Linked DNA regions of Prochlorococcus marinus str. SB. The protein of the gene in region 1 binds, or shares a complex with, the protein of each later gene. Links are inferred from orthologs where the notes say so. Each region holds a gene or a part of one and is shown on either strand. Other genes may lie near its edges. The genes, in order: uvrB and EV02_RS04440.

Region 1 (3,302 bases):
CATTACAAAAGAGACGAGGGATTTATTGCCTAATTTTCCTTTATCAGTAACTGTTCCTCATACTATGCCTATTGATAAACAAGTTGATCTTGCTGTAAAGCTAGTGGAAGAAGGCGTTGATATTATTCAAACAGAAGGTGGTATCAGTTCTACACCTTACTCTCCAGGAATTCAAGGTTTTTTTGAAAAATCAGTACCAACTCTTGCATCTACCTATGCTATTCATCAAGAATTTAAGAAACAATCTCTGAATATACCAATCATGAGTGCCTCTGGATTAAGCCAAGTAACTTGTCCACTAGCAATATCCTCTGGAGCCTCAGCAGTTGGCGTTGGATCGGTGGTTAATAAATTAGATGATTTAATATCAATGATTGCGGTTGTTAGGGGCTTAAAAGAATCTTTGAAAAATTCAATAATTGGAGAAAAAATTTCTTAGTATAGCAACATCCTTTAGCTACTAGCTTGATGAACAACTATAAGCTTCAAGCTCCTTACGAACCAAATGGAGATCAACCAGAAGCTATTAAAAAATTAGTTAAAGGTGTAAATAATGGTAAACAGTTTCAGACTCTTTTAGGAGCTACTGGAACTGGAAAAACATTTACCATTGCCAATGTAATTCAACAAACAGGAAGGCCAGCACTTGTTTTAGCCCATAACAAAACGTTGGCTGCACAACTATGTAATGAATTAAGGGAATTTTTTCCAAAAAATGCTGTTGAGTACTTCATTTCTTACTACGATTATTATCAACCTGAAGCTTATGTACCAGTAAGTGATACTTACATAGCCAAAACTGCTTCAATTAATGAAGAAATAGATATGCTTAGGCATTCTGCAACACGCTCATTATTTGAAAGAAAAGATGTAATTGTTGTAGCCTCAATAAGTTGTATTTATGGTCTTGGTATACCGAGCGAGTATTTAAAAGCTGCAGTTAAATTTGAAGTGGGAAAATCAATAAATCTACGTTCTTCTTTGAGGTCTCTGGTTGAAAATCAATATACTAGAAATGATATTGAAATTACTAGAGGTAGATTCAGAATTAAAGGTGATGTTTTAGAAATCGGTCCAGCTTATGAAGATAGATTAATAAGAATTGAGTTATTTGGTGATGAAGTCGAGGCTATTAGATATGTTGACCCTACTACAGGAGAAATACTTGAAAGTTTGGAACAAGTTAGCGTTTACCCAGCGAAGCATTTTGTAACTCCAAAAGAAAGACTTGAGAGTGCAATAAGTGCGATTAGAAGTGAATTAAAAACTCAACTAGATAAATTTACATACGAAGGAAAATTATTAGAGGCTCAACGTCTAGAACAACGTACAAAATATGATTTAGAAATGCTTAAAGAGGTTGGTTATTGTAATGGAGTTGAGAATTATGCTCGTCATTTATCAGGTAGGGAGGAAGGTTCACCGCCAGAATGTTTAATAGATTACTTTCCCAAAGATTGGTTGTTGGTAGTTGATGAGAGTCATGTAACATGTCCTCAACTTCATGCGATGTACAACGGTGATCAATCTAGAAAAAAAGTTTTAATAGATCATGGTTTTAGATTGCCAAGTGCTGCAGATAATAGACCTTTAAAATGTGAAGAGTTTTGGGAAAAATCAAAACAGACATTATTTATAAGTGCAACCCCCGGTCAATGGGAATTAGATCAATGTGATGGTGAATTTATTGAGCAAGTTATAAGACCAACTGGGGTATTAGACCCGGTAATTGATGTAAGACCTAGTGAAGGCCAAATAGAAGATCTGTTATCTGAAATAAGAATTCGCGCTGAAAAGAATCAAAGAGTGCTTGTGACAACACTTACTAAGAGAATGGCTGAAGATCTAACTGATTTTTTATCTGAAAATAAAGTAAGAGTTAGATATTTGCATTCCGAAATCCATTCAATTGAAAGAATTGAAATTATTCAAGACCTTAGAATGGGCGAATATGATGTTTTGGTAGGCGTTAATTTATTAAGAGAGGGACTAGATCTTCCAGAAGTATCCTTAGTCGCCATTTTAGATGCTGATAAAGAAGGTTTTCTGAGGGCAGAAAGGTCATTGATTCAAACAATAGGAAGAGCTGCCAGACATGTTGAAGGTGTTGCTTTGCTTTATGCAGATAACTTCACAGATTCAATGAAAAGAGCAATATCTGAAACTGATAGAAGAAGAACTATTCAAAAAAAATATAATCAAATCAATGGTATTACTCCAAAACCTGCAGGCAAAAAAATAGAAAATTCAATATTATCTTTTCTAGAACTTTCCAGAAAACTTGATGCTGGTGGTTTATCTAAAGATCTCATAAATATAGTTAATAACAAAACTGACGCAATTCTCAGTTCCAGTGATAATCAATGTTTGCTCGAAGAATTACCTGACTTAATAGAAAAGTTAGAAATTAAAATGAAAGACGCTGCAAAAGAGTTAAATTTTGAAGAAGCAGCAAATTTGAGGGATAGAATCAAAAAATTAAGACAAAAATTGGCAAGAAATAATTAAAAAGAACTTATTTTTCTAATTCGAAATGATTATGAATCGCATTAACTGCTTTGTCACAATCTTTTTCTAAGACAATACATGAAGTCCTAATTTCACTAGTGGCAATCATTTCAATATTAATATTTTGGTCAGCCAATGCTCTAAATATTTTTCCAGCCGTCCCAACCTTAAATGCCATTCCCGCTCCTACAGTACTTACTTTTGCTATAGCAGGGCCATCTTCAATGTATGATCCGGGTAATTTTTTTGTTAAGGCCTCAAAAACTAAGTTAGCTTTCTCTCTATCTTGTTTATTCATTGTAAGACTAATATCTTTAGTTTTTAAAGTGGAAATTCGTTCAGACTGAACAATAGTATCGATAAGTAAATTATTTTCAGCTAATGCTAAACATATCGATGCTGCTACACCAGGACGATCAGGCAGTTTTCGAAAGCTTACCTGAACTTGGTTTTTATCTAATGCGATTCCTCTTACTTCAGGTTGATCTTGTTTTTCATTGATTGGATTAACAAATATTTGTGTATCGGATAACTTAAATTTCTCAGCAACAAATCTAATAGTTTTTTGTATATTATTAATTTCAATTACACAGCTGACTTTAATTTCACTAGTAGCTATTAACCTAACGTTTATATTCGCTTGAGATAAAGTATCAAATAAATCAGCTGAAACAGTAGGCCTGCCCATAATGCCTGCTCCTTGAATACTTAATTTTGTCATGTTGGTTTTTAAGTTAAATTCTCCCCCTAATTGACTAGTTATAAGTTCACATTGTTCTGCAGTCTTTTTTACT
Region 2 (3,346 bases), 380 kb from region 1 along the record:
CTAGTAAAAACAATACAATTTCAAACTTAACGCAACGCTTCTTAATTAATAACTTCATTCCAAAGTGATAGTTAAAATAATTCAAATAAAAGATTTTTTTCCGCTAGTATGAATTTACATTTTCAATAAAGTTTTGGATCAACAGGATTTAAAATTATCAAAGAAACTTATTTCCTCATATAAAAAGAGATTGGAAAAAGAAATTCTTGACAGAAGTATGAAATTAAAGATGCCTCAAAATAAATTTGAAGAAATAATTAATAACAATAATGAACTTATAAATTTAAAAAAAGCGTTAGAAGATCTAGAAACGGAATCTGAATCTCATAGTAAAGTCTGATTTTTGAAAAACCCTTCCAAAAGTGCCTCAAACCAACAATTTCCTTTTTAAGTCCCTAAACAATCAACAACTTCAAGCAGTAAAACATGTTTATGGACCACTTTTAGTTGTAGCAGGTGCAGGTAGCGGAAAAACTAAGGCTCTTACTCACAGAATTGCAAACCTTATTGAGGGTAACTCTGTAGATCCCCATAACATTCTAGCTGTCACTTTCACTAACAAAGCTGCTAAAGAAATGAAAGCAAGATTAGAGGTTCTTCTAGCCCAAGAATTAGCTTTTAATCAATTTGGTCAGCCTTGGACAACTCTCAAAGAAATTGATCAAAATCAATTAAGAGCAAACGTTCACCAAAAGAGGCTTCAAAACCTTTGGATCGGTACTTTCCATTCCTTATTTTCAAGACTTCTGAGATACGATATTGAAAAATATGCTGATCCAGAAGGCCTAAGATGGACAAGACAATTTTCAATTTATGATGAAACAGATTCTCAAACATTAGTAAAAGAAATTATCAGTCAAGATATGAATCTTGACCCAAAAAGATTTGATCCCAAAAAGATTAAAAGATTAATAAGTAATGCTAAAAATCAATGCTTAACTTCTACTGATCTTTTAGAAAAAGCAGATAATAATTTTGATAAAACAGTTGCAGAAGCCTACAAGAGATATAGGATTTCGCTCTCAAAAAATAATTCTTTAGACTTTGATGATCTTCTGCTTTTGCCTGTTTTCTTATTGAGGCAAAATGATATAGTCAGAGATTACTGGCACAAAAGATTTAAACATATTTTAGTTGATGAATATCAAGATACAAATAGAACACAATATGAACTTATAAAATTAATTACGGCTGGGAATACTGAACCAAAAAAATTCTTCAATTGGGAAGATCGGTCTATTTTTGTAGTTGGGGATGCTGATCAAAGTATTTATAGTTTCAGAGCAGCTGACTTCAGAATTTTAATTGGTTTTCAAGAAGATTTTAAAACCTCAATCAACGACGATACAAAATCATCTTTAATTAAATTAGAAGAAAATTATAGGTCATCTTCCAATATCCTTGATGCTGCAAACTCACTAATAGAAAATAACTGTGAAAGAATTGACAAAGTTTTAAAGGCTACTAAAGAAAAAGGGGAACTTTTAACTTTACTCAGCTGTGATGATGAAATTTCCGAGGCAGAAGCAATTACCAATAAAATAAAATCACTCAATAATTATAATCAAAACCCAATTTGGAAAAATTTTGCGATTTTATATAGAACCAGGGCTCAGTCGAGAGTAATAGAAGAATCTCTTGTAAGGTGGCGCATTCCTTATACAATTTTTGGAGGATTGCGTTTTTATGATAGAAGAGAAATTAAAGATGCAATAGCATATTTGAAAGTTCTGGTTAATTCTTCAGATAACGTTAGTCTTTTACGCATCATAAATGTTCCTAGAAGAGGGATTGGTAAGACTACTATTCAAAAACTGAATGAACTATCTAATAGGTTAAATATCCCATTATGGGAGGTTCTTAATGATAAGCAAAGTCTTGAAGAAACAATAGGCCGATCATCAAAAGGAATTAATAAATTTACTGAAATTATGAATGATCTACTGTGTTACCTAGAAAATTCAGGCCCCGCTCAACTACTACAACTTGTATTAGAAAAAAGTGGTTATTTAAGTGACTTACTCTCAAGTGGGACTGAAGAATCTGAAGATAGAAGAAATAACTTACAAGAACTAATTAATGCAGCTACTCAATATGAAGAAGAAACAGAAAGTGGAGATGTAGAGGGATTTCTTTCTACAGCAGCCTTAACAACTGATAATGATACGAAGAAAAATAATCCTAACTCTGTAACTCTCATGACTCTACATAATAGTAAAGGTTTAGAATTTCAAAATGTTTTTATCACTGGGCTAGAACAAGGTCTCTTCCCTAGCCATAGATCAATAGATACTCCCTCACTTCTTGAAGAGGAAAGAAGATTATGCTATGTAGGTATTACTAGAGCTAAAGAAAGAGTTTTCTTAAGTCATGCCAGAGAAAGAAGATTATGGGGTGGCATGCGTGAAGCAACAATTCCTTCAATATTTCTTTCGGAAATACCTGAAGATTTAATGGATGGCGAATTACCACAAACTGGTGGTGCTTCAATTAGAAGAGATTGGCATCTTGATCGTTTAACTAGAGTTGATCGAAACAATCCAAATGAATTTGTTAACAAACCAATAAATGCAGTAAGGAAATTATATTCAGGTCCTAGTAAAGGGAAAAGCTGGATAGTTGGAGATATGCTGATTCACTCAAAGTTTGGGAAAGGTGAAATCATACATATTTTTGGGAGTGGGGAAAAAATATCTTTAGCAGTAAAATTTGGTGATAAAGGAAGTAAAATTCTAGATCCCAGATTAGCTCCAATTCGTTATGTAAGTTAAAACTCATGAACGATATCTCTGATTACATCCAAGGGGAATTAATCAAAACTCCATTTAATCTATATAACCTAATTGTTAAATACATAGAATCTAATAACGATACTAAAGTAGCTTTTGTTGGCGGTTATTTAAGAGATTTATTAATAAGTAAATTCCACAAAAAATCGTTTTCTAAACCTGTAGATATTGATCTTGTTATTGAAGGATCCTCTATTTCTCTAGCAAAATTTATAAAAAAAAATATTGTAAATGTAGATTTATGTTTAATCAAGGAATTTAATTTATACAACACTGTAGAAATAAATATTAATGACTACAAAATTGATATTGCTTCTGCAAGAAAAGAAATTTATTCTGCTCCAGGCTTAAATCCCACAGTAAATAAAAGTACTATTGAGGAGGATCTTAAGAGGAGAGATTTCACTATAAATTCAATAGCCTTCGAGGTCTCGACAAGGAAAATCTATGATCTTTATGGAGGAATTTCTGATATAAAAAGTAAAAGATTGAACTTACTTCACAGTAATAGCATTTCAGATGATCCAAGTAGATTAATTCGATGTGCAAAATATGCT

The links.
Region 2: the proteins of uvrB (region 1) and EV02_RS04440 are in contact, whole or in part, in a crystal structure (PDB 7EGT), measured with the Thermus thermophilus proteins. The link is inferred for Prochlorococcus marinus str. SB from one-to-one orthologs. Residues at the interface, in WP_096411307.1 of Thermus thermophilus: Glu23, Leu25, Arg26, Asp27, Gly28, Glu29, Arg30, Phe31, Arg55, Glu326, Asp327, Phe328, Glu379, Ser382, Gln383, His398, Gly400, Arg401; in WP_096412145.1 of Thermus thermophilus: His654, Arg656, Phe657, Gln666, Asp668, Glu669, Lys680, Arg681, Leu682, Ser683, Lys685, Tyr686, Ala687.

The regions. Positions count from the first base shown.
Region 1 is NZ_JNAS01000002.1:707,885-711,186, forward strand. The notes cover bases 21-2,988. They hold uvrB (excinuclease ABC subunit UvrB), read left to right. Parts: upstream 21-468; coding sequence 469-2,508; downstream 2,509-2,988. Other genes in these bases: EV02_RS02620 (DUF561 domain-containing protein), read left to right, coding at 21-439; EV02_RS02610 (aspartate kinase), read right to left, coding at 2,516-2,988. Outside these bases: more of EV02_RS02620, read left to right, coding at 1-20; more of EV02_RS02610, read right to left, coding at 2,989-3,302. UniProt on the Escherichia coli protein: The UvrABC repair system catalyzes the recognition and processing of DNA lesions. A damage recognition complex composed of 2 UvrA and 2 UvrB subunits scans DNA for abnormalities.
Region 2 is NZ_JNAS01000002.1:329,854-333,199, forward strand. What follows is about bases 55-3,066. They hold EV02_RS04440 (UvrD-helicase domain-containing protein), read left to right. Parts: upstream 55-362; coding sequence 363-2,771; downstream 2,772-3,066. Other genes in these bases: EV02_RS0108760 (hypothetical protein), read left to right, coding at 134-340; EV02_RS04435 (CCA tRNA nucleotidyltransferase), read left to right, coding at 2,777-3,066. Outside these bases: more of EV02_RS04435, read left to right, coding at 3,067-3,346. UniProt on the Escherichia coli protein: A helicase with DNA-dependent ATPase activity. Unwinds DNA duplexes with 3'-5' polarity. Translocates on single-stranded DNA with 3'-5' polarity. Initiates unwinding more efficiently from a nicked substrate than double-stranded DNA.